Regions from separate parts of the Halomonas sp. LMYGS-3 genome, predicted to be linked through region 3. Evidence: predicted binding sites of a transcription regulator. Region 3 holds the regulator's gene; each other region holds the start of a gene.
What was found. Region 3 encodes sigma-54, which starts transcription at its own class of promoters, with help from an activator protein. Its sites were predicted from a motif close to TGGCACNNNNNTTGCTNT; they were not measured.
Positions count from the first base shown of each region.

Region 1: speB (agmatinase) is a predicted target of sigma-54. The motif match lies at 2,680-2,697, and genes of this name have one in related genera.
Region 2: urtA (urea ABC transporter substrate-binding protein) is a predicted target of sigma-54. The motif match lies at 2,437-2,454, and genes of this name have one in related genera.
Region 4: AC5W54_RS08590 (HAD-IIB family hydrolase) is a predicted target of sigma-54. The motif match lies at 1,280-1,297, and genes of this name have one in related genera.

Region 1 is NZ_JCAKFQ010000030.1:21,375-25,267, forward strand. It holds gene AC5W54_RS19540 (5-guanidino-2-oxopentanoate decarboxylase) at 1-182, opposite strand, end outside; gene AC5W54_RS19545 (YjiH family protein) at 259-1,641, opposite strand; gene speB (agmatinase) at 1,691-2,641, opposite strand; gene AC5W54_RS19555 (sigma-54 interaction domain-containing protein) at 2,833-3,893, shown strand, end outside.
Region 2 is NZ_JCAKFQ010000009.1:5,881-9,773, reverse strand. It holds gene AC5W54_RS10375 (hypothetical protein) at 1-2,149, shown strand, start outside; gene urtA (urea ABC transporter substrate-binding protein) at 2,608-3,893, shown strand, end outside.
Region 3 is NZ_JCAKFQ010000002.1:104,502-108,394, forward strand. It holds gene ptsN (PTS IIA-like nitrogen regulatory protein PtsN) at 1-294, opposite strand, end outside; gene hpf (ribosome hibernation-promoting factor, HPF/YfiA family) at 301-609, opposite strand; gene AC5W54_RS02690 (RNA polymerase factor sigma-54) at 767-2,176, opposite strand; gene lptB (LPS export ABC transporter ATP-binding protein) at 2,325-3,050, opposite strand; gene lptA (lipopolysaccharide transport periplasmic protein LptA) at 3,059-3,595, opposite strand; gene lptC (LPS export ABC transporter periplasmic protein LptC) at 3,592-3,893, opposite strand, start outside.
Region 4 is NZ_JCAKFQ010000007.1:44,473-48,365, reverse strand. It holds gene glyA (serine hydroxymethyltransferase) at 1-1,118, shown strand, start outside; gene AC5W54_RS08590 (HAD-IIB family hydrolase) at 1,336-2,271, shown strand; gene AC5W54_RS08585 (glycosyltransferase family protein) at 2,268-3,488, shown strand; gene AC5W54_RS08580 (MBL fold metallo-hydrolase RNA specificity domain-containing protein) at 3,624-3,893, shown strand, end outside.

The sequences.
Region 1 (3,893 bases), on a different contig from region 3:
GCGCGGGCATAGCCGTCGGCCATGAAGCCGGCACCCTGCTCGTGGCGCGGGGTGACATGGCGCACCTCGCTGCCTTCGAGGCCGCGATAGAGCGCCACGGTATGCACGCCCGGGATGCCGAAGACGGTGTCGACACCGTAGGTGTGGCGCAGCAGGCGGATCAGCAGTTCGGCACAGGTCATGGTTGATCTCTCTGGGCTACGGGCTACGCGTTCGAACTGTTGGATGCTCGTGGCGCGAAGCCCGTTGCTCGCGGCATTAGAAGAAGAACGTATGAGCCATGAAGGCGATGATCGGCAGGGTGATGGCGGTGCGCAGCAGGAAGATCGCCGCCAGCTCCCACAGTTTGATCGGAATCTTCGATTTCAGCAGCAGGGCGCCGATCTCCGACATGTAGATCAGCTGCGTCAGCGACAGGCAGGCGATCACGAAGCGGGTCAGCTCGCTCTCGATGTTGGTCGCCAGCACCGCCGGCAGGAACATGTCGGCGAAGCCGACCAGGGTCGCCGGGGCGGCCGCCTCGGCTTCGGGAATGCGCAGCCACTCGAGCACCGGCACCATGGGGTAGGAGAGCCAGGTGAACAGCGGCGTGAACTCGGCGAGTATCAGCGCCAGCGTGCCGATGGCGAACACCAGAGGCAGCAACGCGAGGAAGATGTCGGCGACGTTGAACAGGGCGTTGCGCGCCAGCTCGCGCGGCCCGGGGGCCGTTTCGGCGCGGCGCACGGCCTGGAGCAGGCTGTAGCGCAGCAGGCCCACCTCCTCGGTACGCTTCTCGGAGAGCTGGCAGCCGACCGGCTCGTAGTAGCTGTCGGGCTTGCGCGACAGCGGCGGCAGGCGTGGCACGATCACGGCGGCGATCAGGCCGGCCACCACCACGGTGAAGTAGAACTGGATGAACAGGTGATTGAGGTCGACGAAGCTGGTGATCAGCAGGCTGAAGGCGATCGACACGATGGAGAAGTTGGTGGCGATCACCGCGGCTTCGCGGCGGTTGTAGAAGCCCTTCTCGTACTGCTGGGTGGTGATCAGCACGCCGACGGTGCCCGACCCCATCCAGGAGGCGGTGGCGTCGATGGCGCTGCGCCCCGGCAGGTTGAAGACGACGCGGAACGGCTTGCGTACCAGGCTGCCAATGAACTCCATGAAGCCGAATTCGACCAGGAAGGGCAGCAGCAGGGCGGCGAAGAAGAAGAAGGTCAACAGCACCGGCGCCAGGTCGTTGAGCATCACCCCGCCGGTGAAGGCGGCAGTGACGAATTCGGGGCCGAACTGGAAGAAGGTCATCAGGGCGAAGATCGCACCGAGGACGCGCATGCCGAGCCAGACCGCGCCGACGTGGAACATGTCGCTCAGCACGCCTTTCTCGGCCCAGGCGGGGCGGGCCAGCTTGACGTAGAGGGTGGCCACCACCGAGAGACAGAGCACGAGGACGGCGATGGCCGGCAGGGCATCGCCGAGCAGCGCCTGGAGGCCATCCGCCATCAGTCCCATGCCGATGTTGATGGTGTCGCCGACCTGGAAGGGCACCAGGAACAGGCTGACCCCGATCAGCGAGGGGATCAGGAACTTGAGGAGGTCGCGGCGGTGGAAGCCGCTGTCTCGGGTGGCATCGCTGCCGGTGGTCTCGAGGGAGGACATAGAGGGTACCCCAGGGGTTGTTGTCGTTGGCAACGGATCGGCGACGACGTCAGTCGCGGTACTGGACGCCGGGCAGGATGCAGAGCATCTCGTAGAGCAGGGTGGCGCCCATCAGCGCGGTGTTGCCGCTCGGGTCATAGGGGGGAGACACCTCCATCAGGTCGCCGCCGACGATGTTCAGGCCCCTGGCACCGCGGACGATCTCCAGGCCCTGGGAGGCGGTCAGCCCGCCCATCTCCACGGTGCCGGTGCCCGGCGCCACCGAGGGGTCGAGGCCGTCGATGTCGAAGCTGATGTAGACGGGACCACTGCCCATCTGCTCGCGGACCTCGGCCATCAGCGGTGCGAGCGATGTGTACCAGCACGCCTCGGCGGTCACGACGCGGAAGCCCTGGTCGCGGCACCAGTCGAAGTCTTCGGCGGCGTAGCCGGTGCCGCGCAGCCCGATCTGCACCACCCGGCGGCTGTCGAGCAGGCCCTCCTCCTGGGCCCGGCGGAAGGGGGTGCCGTGGGCGATGGGTTCGCCGAACATCCGGTCGTTGACGTCGGCGTGGGCATCGATATGGATGAGTCCGACCGGGCCGTGCTTGCGGGCGATGGCGCGCAGGATCGGTAGAGTGACGGTGTGGTCTCCTCCCATCGTCAACGGCGTGCAGCCATGGGCCAGCACCTCGTCGAAGAAACCGGCGATGATCTCCATGCTCTTCGGCAGGTGGAAGGTGTTGACCGGCACGTCGCCGATGTCGGCTACCTGCAGGCTGTCGAAGGGCGCGGCGCGGGTCGCCATGTTGTAGGGGCGCAGCATGCGCGATTCGTCGCGGATCTGGCGCGGTCCCAGCCGGGTGCCGGGGCGGTTGGAGGTGCCGATATCCAGCGGCACGCCGATGAAGGCGGCATCCAGGCCCTCGGCGGTGGGCTGGGTGGGCAGGCGCATCATGGTGGCCGGGCCGCCGAAGCGTGGCATCTCGTTCCCGCCGAGGGGTTGGTTGTAATGGCTCACCGGGTTCTCCTCCGATCGTTGGCGTGTGATGCCGATGGCTTGCACGGAACGTGCCAGATTTTAGCTTGTTGATTCCATATGGTTTTTCATTCATTCGATGCGATCTTGCATCATTGGGCCGCGAAATGTGATGCAGTAATGTATTATTGATGCAGAAATGCATCGCCATCGGACAGGGAGAGTGAGCGAGGATGAGCCATATCGACAGTCGCGTGCTCAGGACCATCATCGAGACGGCCAACGACCACTTCTTCATCGTCGACGGCGCGGGCCGGGTGCTCGACGTGAGCCCGGGGGCCGCCGCGGTCTACGGCATGTCGAGGGAGGAGCTCACCCGGGCCACGGTGCAGGAGCTCGAGGCGCGCGGCGTGCTCAAGCCCTCGATCAGCCTCGAGGTACTGCGCACGGGCCGTCCGGCCCAACTGATGCAGGTGACCGGTACCGGGCGGCGCGTGATCGCCGAGGCGCATCCGGTATTCGTCGATGGGCGGATCGAGCGAATCGTCAGTCGCTCGCGAGACCTCACCGACCTGCAGTTGCTACAGGATGAATATGCGCTGTTGCAGAAGCGCTTCAGTGAGCATCTCAAGCGCAGCCGCGACGGAGCATCGGGAGAGGAGGGGGCGCTCGAGGGCGAGCTCGAGGAACTCCGGGTACGCAGCAGCGTGATGCGTGAGGTGGCGCTGTTGCTCAAGCGGGTGGCGCCGTCGGATGCCACGGTGCTGATGCTGGGCGAGTCCGGGGTCGGCAAGACCGCCTTTGCCCGCCAGTTGCATCGCTGGAGCCGCCGGGGCGAGGGCCCCTTCGTCGATGTCAACTGCGGTGCCATTCCCGAGAACCTGTTCGAGTCGGAGATGTTCGGCTACCAGCCCGGTGCCTTCAGCGGTGCGGCGCGGCAGGGCAAGGCTGGCCTGCTGGAGCAGGCCGGGGGCGGCACCCTGTTCCTCGACGAGATCGGCGAGCTGCCGCTGTTGATGCAGACCAAGCTACTCAAGGTGATCCAGGACGGCACCGTCACGCGGCTCGGTGATACCCGGCCCCGGCGGGTCGATTTCCGCCTGGTGGTGGCCACCAACCAGGACCTGGCGCGCAGTGTGGAGGCGGGCGGCTTCCGGCTCGACCTCTACTATCGGCTCAACGTGATCCCGGTGACCCTGCCGCCGCTCCGCGAGCGACGGGAAGACATCCCGGCGCTGGTGGAGAGTGGCCTGGCGCGGCTCAATCGGCACTACGGCCGCCAGAAACTGCTGCA
Region 2 (3,893 bases), on a different contig from region 3:
CACCACCACCATCGCGCAGTACCTCGCGACCGAAGGCTGGGGCACCACAACGCTCGTCTCGAGCGGAAAGGACGTCTATATCCATTACAACGCCCGTGATTTCTCCCATGCGCTGGTGAACGACGACCGCTCGAAAGCCGCGGTGCTCTATGTCGAACCGGGTGGCTATCACGAGCACGGTGTCGATTTCGGCAAGCCGACGGTTGCCTGTGTCGTCGGCCGCTGGAAGTCGAAGCTCACCCGTGCCGTCGGCCATGCCGGTGCGATGGCCGGCTCGGGCGACCGGGCGGAAGACAAGGAGGGCTGGTTGATGGAGGCCTTCGGCGTCGACGACCTCTACACGCCCGACAACCCGGTGGTCTCGGCCAAGGGCGCGGTGGTGACCAATATCGCCGACATCCCCATGGCACTGACCGCGGTGATGAAGCTGAACGGCGTTTCGCCCGATTTCGCCTCGACGGGCAGCCTCGCGCTCAAGCCCTGGATCGCCAACGACCAGGGCCTGGCGCCGCCACCCGAACTCGCCATGCCCCCGGTGACGCCGAGTGAGCCCTATGCGACCCAGATCGCCGTGCTCAAGCGCCAGGTGGGGGCGGTGATCGCTCGCCAGACCATGAAGGACAAGTCCGGGGCGTCGGTGATGGACCCCACCACCCAGGTGACCAGCGTGCACGGCTATTCCGTGCTCGACCTGGCGCTCGATCCGCTGGAGGCCAATTTCGCCCTGCCCCTCGTCCACGAGATCGCCGGCGAGAACGACCGTGCCATGCTGGACGTGGCCGTGGCGGCGGAGGTGAACCTGGTCGGTGACCCGATCCTCGTGGCTGCCGACGCCGCGCGGGACGCGGGCAATGCGCCCAACGCCATCATGGCGGCCGCCGCCGCGATCGTCGGACCGAAGCGGGTCGAACGCGCGCTGGCCTGCACCAGCGCGCTGATCGACCTCTTTGCGCATTCCGGCCTGCGGGACGGCCGGAGCGAGGAGTTCGACATCTCGGCGATCACCATGGACGCCGCCACCCGCGCGCTCTTTCTCGCCTCCGAGGCCGAGGCCGACGACCCCCGCCCCGAGGCGATGCTCGCCGCCGTCAAGGCGCGCGGTGGCAAGTCGGTCTTCCTCACCTACCTGGCCACCCTGAACGGCCGTCTCTCCCGGGATGCCATCCTCGCCGCGATCAGTCTGACCATCGCCTGGGGGCCCCTCATGCGCAAACGCATCTCGCGCCTGACCGCGGAGACGTTGCCCTGGTACTTACGCCTCTACGGCGTGATGGTCGGTGCGACGATCCCGGGTTCCCACCACCAGCCCGGTTCGCTGTGTGGCATTCCACGCGACGAGCGCTTTGGCCAGTGGACCATGGCGGACCTCTGCTTCCTCGCCATGACCGGCAAGAAGCCGACCCGCGACGAGGCGTTGCCGCTCCAGATCCTCGTCGGCCTGCTGATCTCCAACGGCCCCGGCTCGATCTCGGCACAAGGCGCCAAGGGGGCGGTCGCGGCCGACGGACCGCAGACCCCTGGCCGCGTGCAGATCAACAAGGCCATGGTGGGATTTCTCACCCACACCGGCTACAGCCACGGCGGCAACGGCTTCGAGGGGATGGCCTTCCTGCTCGACCAGTTCAAGGACAAGGGGCTCATCGACCCCACCGACCCGAACCACGGCATCGACCTCAAGGCCATGGCCACCGACTTCGCCCGTGACTACCAGCGTGAGAAGGCCGAGGCCAAGGAGATCGGCACCGAGGTCCGCGCCTTGCCCGGTGTCCACCACCCGATCTTCAAGGGCAAGCCGGTCAACTACGATCCGCGCGAGCGCTTCATCGCGGAGTTCATGGCGAAGCGCGGCGACTACAACATCTTCCATGCCTTCTACCGCGAACTAGTGCAGGCGTTGTATGACGTGGGTGCCAGCCGTTACGTCTTCTGCGTCAACGTCGACGCGGTGATCGCGGCGCTGCTGCTTGCGCTCCTGTGGAGGGATTACCAGTCTGGCGAGCTGACCGAGCGGGATCTCGAGACGGCAGCCTTCAGCGTCTTCCTCTACGGCCGTATGATCGGCTCCGCGGCCGAGATCGATGACCACCTGAATCGGGGGCGCAACATGGACACGCGCACGCCCGCTTCGGCGTGCTTCCATGTTGTCTGATCGATCCTGGCCGACTCGGGGAGGGCTAGCGCAGGCACCACACCGTTAGTTCGCTGGCAGTCACCAGGAACGAACGAGATAAGCCAGAGAAGGGGCGCCGACGCGGTCGGCGCCCCTTTTTTTATCATGGGAGTGCATGAGCTCGACCATGGTGCATCCATCGAGGTGCGTGCCACGACCCTGGCGAGGGCCGCCCGCACTCGGGTGGTGCAATCACGCCGGTGTCGTTCCGTTCCATTTTTGGTAAGTGATTGAAAGTTTGATGTAAAGAAGTGCCTGCCATCGGGTGGCGCAAACCTTGCAAGTTCTGGTTGCTGTCCCGAGCGCCGGCCGGCTCCTGCCCCGGCGGCGCGACGCAACCACAACGAGTCCCTCTCTCAGGAGGGCGCAAGGAGGTTCAAGTGACCGCATTCCGACGCAAGGCACTGTCACGTCCCGTCTCCCAACCGTCACGCTGGCTGGCGACCGCCCTGGTGTCCGCCACGCTGGGCATCAGCGCCCAGGCCCTGGCCGAGGAGCCGATCAAGGTCGGCATCCTGCACTCGCTCTCCGGCACCATGGCGATCAGCGAGTCGACCCTCAAGGACACCGTGGAGATGCTCATCGAGCAGCAGAACGCGCAGGGCGGCCTGCTCGGCCGCCAGCTCGAGGCGGTGGTGGTCGACCCGGCCTCCAACTGGCCGCTGTTCGCCGAGCGCGCCCGCGAGCTGCTCGCCCAGGAGGAGGTCGATGTGATCTTCGGCAACTGGACCTCCGTCTCGCGCAAGGCGGTGCTGCCGGTGGTCGAGGAGCTCAATGGCCTGCTCTTCTATCCGGTGCAGTACGAGGGCGAGGAGTCCTCCGAGAACGTCTTCTATACCGGCGCCGCGCCCAACCAGCAGGCCATTCCGGCCGTCAACTACCTGCACGACCAGGTCGGCGTCGAGCGCTGGGTGCTGGCCGGTACCGACTATGTCTATCCGCGCACCACCAACCGCATCCTCGAGGCGTACCTGCAGGAGGAGTTCGGGGTGGCCGACGAGGACATCCTGGTCAACTACACCCCCTTCGGTCACTCCGACTGGCAGAACATCGTCGCCGAGATCCGCCGCTTCGGTTCCGAGGGCAAGAAGACCGCGGTGGTCTCGACCATCAACGGCGACGCCAACGTGCCCTTCTACCGTGAGCTCGCCAACCAGGGCATCGATGCCGCCGACATCCCGGTGGTGGCCTTCTCGGTGGGCGAGCAGGAGCTCTCCGGCATCGATACCGGCCCGCTGGTCGGCCACCTGGCCGCCTGGAACTACTTCATGAGCGTCGACACCGACGCCAACTACGACTTCATCGACGCCTGGATCGACTACACCGGCGACGAGGAGTCGGTGACCAACGACCCCATGGAGGCCCACTACATCGGCTTCAACATGTGGGCGGAGGCGGTACGCAAGGCCGGTACCACCGAGGTCGACGCGGTCAAGGACGCTATCATCGGCGTGGCGGTGCCCAACCTCTCCGGCGGCTATGCGGCGATGATGCCCAATCACCACATCACCAAGCCGGTGCTGATCGGCGAGATCCAGGACAACGGCCAGTTCGACGTGGTGTGGCAGACGCCGTCCACCGTGGCCGGCGACGCCTGGTCCGACTACCTGCCGGGGTCCCGCGACCTGATCAGCGACTGGCGGGCGCCGATGCGCTGCGGCAACTTCAACGTCGCCAACGGCTCCTGTGGTGGCAGCACCGCGGCCGAGGAAGCCGAGGCCGC
Region 3 (3,893 bases):
GTCCACCGGTTCGCCATCGATGGCGTCGAAGTCGATTGGCTCGGCGAGCTTGAGGAAGCCGGCGATGGGGGCCTTGCAGTGTGGATCACGGGCATGGGGGATGGCGACACCGTTGCCGATTCCCGTACTGCCCAGGCGTTCACGGCCGATCAGGCGGCCGAAGACTTCCTGGCTATCGAGGCTCGGGGTGTTCTGGGCGATGAAGGTGCTGAAGAATTCCAGTACCCGCTTCTTGCTTCCCCCCGGCACACCGAAGAGGGTGCGCTCGGGGGGCAGGATGGCTTCGAGTGTCATGATGGATCAGCGGGCACCGGCGCCCTGGGCGCGGGCCTGGACCTTCTCCTTGTGCTTGACCAGTTGGCGGTCCAACTTGTCGGCGAGGGCGTCGATAGCGGCGTACATGTCACCGTCCATGGCCTCGGCGTGCAGATCGGCACCGGCGGCGTGCAGGGTGCAAGCCGCCTGCTGGCGGGCCTTCTCGACGGAGAGCGTTACCTGCACGGTGGTGATGTTGTCGTAGTGACGCTCCACGCGCGTGAGCTTTTCGTTCACATAGTCACGCAGGGCGTCGGTCAGTTCCACATGATGGCCGGTGATGTTGACTTGCATGACACGCTCCTTCGTCCTTCGTATTGGTGCCCCGATTGTAACCCTTTTTCCTGCCGTGCAAACCCCCCGTGACGGACGCCTCACGACAGCCCTGATACAGGTCGCGGGCGCGACCGAAGGCGTGCCGGTGATGCATGTTTTGCAAGCACCGGCGTGCTCAGCGTAACCGCTTGCGTTCGCTGGAAGAGGGAATGCCCATGGCCTCCCGGTATTTGGCCACGGTCCGTCGCGCAACGCTGATGCCGGCCTCCTCGAGCAGCGCGACCAGCTTGCTGTCGGAGAGCGGCTTGCGCGGTGGTTCCTCCTGGATCAGCTTGCGGAGGCGTGCGCGGATCGCCGTGCTCGAGTGGGCGTCGCCGTCGCCGTTGCTGACCTGGCTGGAGAAGAAATACTTCAGCTCGAAGACCCCGCGCGGGGTGTGGATGAACTTTTGGGTGGTGACCCGCGAGATGGTCGACTCGTGCATCTCCACGGCCTGGGCGATATCGGCCAGGATCAACGGTTTCATCGCCTCCTCGCCCTGTTCGAGGAAGTCGAGCTGGCGCGCCATGATCTCGCGCCCCACCCGCAGCAGGGTATCGTTGCGGCTGGAGAGGCTCTTCATCAGCCAGCGCGCCTCCTGCAGGTGATTCTTGAGGAACTGGTTATCCTGGCTCTTGTCGGCGCGGCGAATCAGCGCCGCGTAGTCGGGCTGGATGCGCAGTCGCGGCAAGGCTTCGGGATTGAGTTCCACCTGCCAGCCGCGGCTGTCGTGACGGGCGACCAGGTCGGGGGTGACGTAGTCGCTGTCGGGCTCCGCAAAGCGACTGCCCGGCCTCGGATCCAGCGAGCGGATCAGGGCGGTCACCTCGTCGAGGGCATCGTCGTCGAGGCCGAGGCGGCGCTTGAGCAGGCGTCGGTCGTCGGCGGCCAGCGCCTCGAGAAACTGGCGCACCAGGCGGCGGGCCTGGGGCAGCAGGGGGGTATCGTCGGGCAGGGCGGCCAGTTGCAGCATCAGGCATTCGCGCAGGTCCCGGGCGAAGACGCCGGTCGGCTCGAACTGCTGCAGGCGCAGTAACACCTGCTCGACCTCACGGCTCTTGAGGCCCTCGAGCCCCTGGTTGCGGAGCCCGTCCCGCAATTCGTCGAGCGGCTGGGCCAGGTAGCCGGCGCCGTCCACGGCGTCGATCAGGCTCTCGGCGATGTGCAGCTGGCGTTCGTCCAGGTCGGTCATCGCCAGTTGCCAGGTGAGGTGGCCCCGCAGGCTCTGGCCCTCGGCCTGGCGTTCGAAATCCGGGCCTTCGCCACCGGCAGGAAGGGCCAGGTCCTGATAGGTATCCGACCAGTCGCTGTCGACGGAGAGCTCGCTGGGGATCTCGCTGGCCCAGTCGTCATCGGGCGCCTCGCTCGTCGCCTGCTCGCCGAAGCCGTCGTCGAGCTCGAGCATGGGGTTCGACTCCAGGGCCTGCTGGATCTCCTGACGCAGGTCCAGGGTGGAGAGCTGCAGCAGGGCAATGGCCTGCTGCAACTGGGGCGTCATGGTCAGCTGGGTGCCGACGCGCAGTTGCAGGGATGCTTTCATGGCCATGAGAAGTGTGTGCTCATTCGCCGAAAACTCCCACCCTAGTCCGCCGTCGATCGTCTTGCAAGCATTTTATTAGCAATAAGCGTGCCATCGGCAAACTTTGTGCCGTATGAGTATAATAATCGTTATATCAGAGAGTTGCGGTGATGCTTCAGAGGCGGAAGTCTTCGCCAAGATACACTTCCCGTACCCGCTGGTTGGTCAGGATCGCCTCGGCATTGCCTTCGGCGATTATCTGGCCGTCGCCGACGATGTAGGCGGTATCGCAGATGTCGAGGGTCTCGCGCACGTTGTGGTCGGTGATCAGCACGCCGATATCGCGAGCCCTCAGTTGGCGGATGATGCCCTTGATCTCGCCTACCGAGATGGGGTCGACCCCGGCGAAGGGTTCGTCGAGCAGGATGAAGGCGGGTTCCGTGGCCAGTGCCCTGGCGATCTCCACGCGCCGCCGCTCGCCCCCGGAGAGGCTCATGCCGAGATTATCGCGGATATGGGTGACGTGAAAGTCCGCGAGGAGTTCTTCCAGGCGTGCCTGGCGGCCGGCACGGTCGAGGTCCTGGCGAGTCTCGAGGATCGCCATGATGTTGTCGGCCACCGTGAGCTTGCGAAAGATCGAGGCCTCCTGGGGCAGGTAACCGATCCCGGCTCGCGCCCGCTCATGCATGGCCGCCTTCGACAGGTCGAGGCTGTCGATGTGGACCTCGCCGGCATCGGCGCGTACCAGGCCGACGATCATGTAGAAGGAGGTGGTCTTGCCCGCCCCGTTGGGGCCGAGCAGGCCGACGATGCTGCCCTGGCCGATGGCCAGGCTGATGTCCTGGACCACGCGGCGGCGCTTGTAGCTCTTGGCCAGGTGGCTGGCGCGAAGTGTCTTCATGTCGTCCCTTACTGTTGCTCGGGCTGCAGGGTCATGCGTACGCGCTGGCGCTCCTGGACACCCTCGGCCTCGGCGCGTGCCTGGACCACCCGGCGGTCGAGGAAGTACTCCAGGTAGCCGCCATCGAAGGTGTCGCCGCCCTGGTGCAGCTCGGCACGGTCGATCAGTTCCACCCGTCGCTCGGCGACGTAGTAGACGATGGTGCGCCCCCAGCCGCGCACGAGGGGTTCGTCCGGGGCGGGTCGCTGCTCGATATAGGCGCGCTCGCCGGTGGCGATGGCGTGGGAGAGCTCGCCTGCCGCGTTGCGGCGGATCTCGACCCGGTCGCCGGTCAGTTGCATGCTGCCCTGGCGGATGTCCACGTCGCCGGTATAGATGGCGGTGCCGGCACGGTCGTCGAGATCGAGTCGGTCCGCTTCCACTTCGATGGGGGCGCTGGCGTCGCCCTCGAGGGCCAGTGTCGAGGAGGGGGACAGGGCCAGGAGCGTGAATGCCAGTCCGAGCAGTGCCGGGGCCAGCAGGGAGGCAGAGGGCAGTCGCATCATGGCTCGGGATCCTTGTCGGTGGGAGCTTGCGTCTCGGGCGGATGGTGACCGCGAACATTGTCGGTCAGGCGGGCGCGATTGTCATGGATCCAGGCGTCGAAGCGTTCGCCGCTCATGCGTTGGGGCGGTTGACGCAACAGCGCGGGGGTATCGCTCCAGGCGTGGCCGGTATCGGCGTCGAAGTGCAGGATGTCGGTGTCGAGCTGCCAGCGCTCCTCGGGGGCGTGCAGGCGGGCGTCGCCGGAGAGGGTCAGGGGATTGCCGCCGGCGCCCAGGGTGCCGACCTCGCCGTAGCCGA
Region 4 (3,893 bases), on a different contig from region 3:
AGCTCACCAACAAGTATGCGGAAGGCTACCCCGGCAAGCGCTACTACGGCGGCTGCGAGTACGTCGACATCGTCGAGCAGTTGGCCATCGATTACGCCAAGCAGCTGTTCGCGGCCAGCTATGCCAACGTCCAGCCGCACTCGGGCTCCCAGGCCAACAGTGCCGTCTTCCAGGCGCTGGTCAAGCCGGGCGACACCGTGCTGGGCATGAGCCTGGACGCCGGCGGCCACCTGACCCACGGGGCCAAGCCCAACTTCTCCGGCAAGCACTACAACGCCGTGCAGTACGGCATCGACGCCACCGGCCGCATCGACTACGAGGAAGTGGCCAGACTCGCCCGCGAGCACCAGCCGAAGATGATCATTGCCGGCTTCTCCGCCTACTCCCAGATCATCGACTGGGCGAAGTTCCGCGAGATCGCCGACGCGGTGGGGGCCTACCTGCTGGTCGACATGGCCCACGTCGCCGGCCTGGTCGCCGCCGGGGTCTACCCGAGCCCGCTGCCCCACGCCCACGTGGTCACCACCACCACCCACAAGACCCTGCGCGGCCCGCGCGGCGGCCTGATCCTCTCCGCCGAGAACGACGCCGAGATCGAGAAGAAGCTGCAGTCCGCGGTCTTCCCGGGCGGCCAGGGTGGTCCGCTGGAGCACGTCATCGCCGCCAAGGCGGTCTGCTTCAAGGAGGCCATGGAGCCCGAGTTCAAGGCCTACCAGCAGCAGGTGGTCACCAACGCCCAGGTCATGGCCGGCGTGTTCATCGAGCGTGGCTTCGACATCGTCTCCGGTGGCACCGAGGACCACCTCTTCCTGCTCTCGCTGATCAAGCAGGAGCTGACCGGCAAGGACGCCGACGCCGCCCTGGGCCGCGCGCACATCACCGTCAACAAGAACGCCGTACCGGGCGATCCCCAGAGCCCCTTCGTCACCTCGGGCCTGCGCATCGGTACCCCGGCGGTGACCACTCGTGGCTTCGGCGAGGCCGAGTGCCGGGAACTCGCTGGCTGGATCTGCGATATCCTCGATGTCATGGCCGAGGGCGAGGATACCGCCGCCATCGAGGCCGAAGTGAAGGAGAAGGTCGAGGCCGTCTGCGCCCGCTACCCCGTCTATCGCTGAGGTAAGGGGCGCGCGAGTGTCCTGACCTCGACGCCCCATCATGGTGCACCATGATGGGGCGTTTTCATGTGCCGCTCCGGTGCGTGGAACCCTCCCCCCCCCGCTCGACGGTGCCGACTGGCCGCTGGTCACTCCCCATCCCGCACTGTTTTCTTCACAACTGGCACGGCCCCTGCATAAGCCATGATGAGTTCCCCATCATGGAGCCGGACACGCCATGCCAAAGCACGCTACCCGTGATTCGCTTCCCCGGGACCCCGCCCTGCAGCCGCGCCTGGTCTTCACCGACCTGGACGGCTCGCTGCTCGACCATCACAGCTATGACTGGTCGTCGGCGCGGCCCTGGCTCGCCCGGCTGAAGGCGCTCGGGGTGCCGGTGATCCCGGTGACCAGCAAGACCCGCAGCGAGATCGTGCCGCTGCGCCGTGCCATGGGCCTGGCGGACACGCCCTTCATCGCCGAGAACGGCGCCGTGGCGGGACTGCCGGCCGCCTGGTGCCATGCCCGGCTGGACCGTGGCCCCGGGCCCGATGGCCTGGTGATCAAGACCCTCGGGGTGGACATCGGCTTCATTCGCAAGCGCCTCTCGGTATGGCGTGAGCGATTGGGGGTGCGCTTCACCACCATGAGCGAGATGTCGCTGGAGGAAGTGATCGGGCTGACCGGCCTGGTGGAAGCCGAGGCGCGACTGGCGCGGATGCGCGAGGGCAGCGAGCCGCTGATCTGGGCCGGCGACGACGACGGGCTCGCCGCTTTCCGGAAAGGACTCGAGGGCGACGGCCTGCGGTTGACCCGGGGCGGACGCTTCTGGCATGTCACCGGAGAGTCCCACAAGGGCAGCGCCGTGAGCTGGCTGATCGAGCGGTTCCGGTCGCTGCGCGGCAGCCGTCCCCTGACGCTGGGGCTCGGCGACGGCCCCAATGATATCGCCATGCTCGAGAACGTCGACCAGGCGGTGGTGATCCGCGGCTGCCACGGGCTCGAGGTATCGCCGCGGCAGACAGCGCTCTACCGCAGCGAGGCGACAGGGCCCGCCGGCTGGGCCGAGGGGGTGGCCTACTGGTGGGGGCGAGCCGACCGCCGGGTGATTCCGGCGGAGGTGCGCGAAGCGCTGGAGGTGGCCCCGAAAGGCGCCCGGGAGGCGATGGCATGAGCGACTTCCACCAGAACGGCATCGTCACCGATTTCCATAACCTGACCCGGCGCCCGGTGGCGGAGCTCGAGGCCGACCTGGTGCGCTTCTCGGCCCGCCGGCCCATGAGCCTGATCCTGCCGTCGCTGTTCTCGGAACTGGAGGGGCCGGCACTGGCACACATCGTCGGGGAGATCGCCCGGGTGCCCTATCTAGCGGAGGTGGTGATCGGGCTCGATCGCGCCGATCGATCCCAGTTCCTCCACGCTCGGGAGTTCTTCGCCAGGCTGCCCCAGCATCATCGCATCCTGTGGAACGACGGCCCCCGGCTGCGCGGCCTGGATGCCGAGCTGGAGGACCAGGGGCTGGCGCCCCAGCAGCCCGGCAAGGGCCGCAACGTCTGGTACTGCGCCGGCTATGTGCAGGCCTCGCATCGCGCGGCCGTGGTCGCGCTGCACGATTGCGACATTCTCACCTACGATCGCGGGCTGCTGGCGCGGTTGTTCTACCCGGTAGCTCATCCGCACTTCAACTACGAGTTCTGCAAGGGCTACTACCCGCGCATCGCCGAGGGGCGGCTAAACGGCCGGGTCTCACGGTTGATGGTCACCCCATTGCTGAGGGCGCTGAAGCAGATCCACGGGCCTCTGCCCTACCTGGAGTACCTGGACAGCTATCGTTACCCGCTCTCCGGCGAGTTCTCGATGCGCGCCGAGGTGCTCGACGGCATCCGCATCCCCGCCGACTGGGGCCTCGAGATCGGCGTGCTCTCCGAGGTGCACCGCAACCACTCCACCAAGCGGCTGTGCCAGGTGGACCTGGCCGACGCCTACGACCACAAGCATCAGCCGGTCTCCGAACGGGACGCCTCGGGCGGGCTCAACCGCATGAGCCTGGACATCGCCAAGGCGCTCTACCGCAAGCTGGCGACGCAGGGGGTGACCTTCAGTGCCGAGGGCTTCCGCACCCTCAAGGCCACCTACTATCGCCTGGCGCTGGACCTGATCGAGGCCTACGACCATGACGCGGTGATGAATGGCCTCAGCCTCGATCGCCACGGCGAGGAGCGCGCGGTGGAGCTGTTCGCCGCCAACCTGCTCGAGGCGGGCAGTGCCTTCCTCGACAACCCCGGCGAGCGCCCCTTCATCCCCAGTTGGAACCGGGTCAAGGCGGCGATTCCCGACCTTCCGGAGCGGATGTTCGAGGCCGTGGAACGCGACCACTCGGGCCAGGTGTAGGTCGGCACGGCGCATCGAGCAGGAAACCTGATCCGGTTCAGGTTCAGGCCGTGCCGGGCGCAGGAAGGCCGCGCGTGAGCCGAGGCGATCCAGTATGCTGAAGACATGGCTTCGCGGGGAAAGGATCGAAACGCCATGTCGACACTGACATTCCAGGGGGCGGTCGGCGAGGTCACCGGCTCGCGCTATCTCATCGAGATGGACGGCGACGGCGGTGCCCGCCGACTGCTGCTCGAGTGCGGGCTGCACCAGGGGGGAGCCGACGCCGACGAGGCCAATGCCAGGCCCTTCGGCGCCCTGGCCGGTCAGCTCGAGGCGGTGGTGATCTCCCATGGGCATCTCGATCACTCGGGGCTGCTGCCCAAGCTGGTACGCGAGGGCTACCGCGGGCCGATCCATTGCACC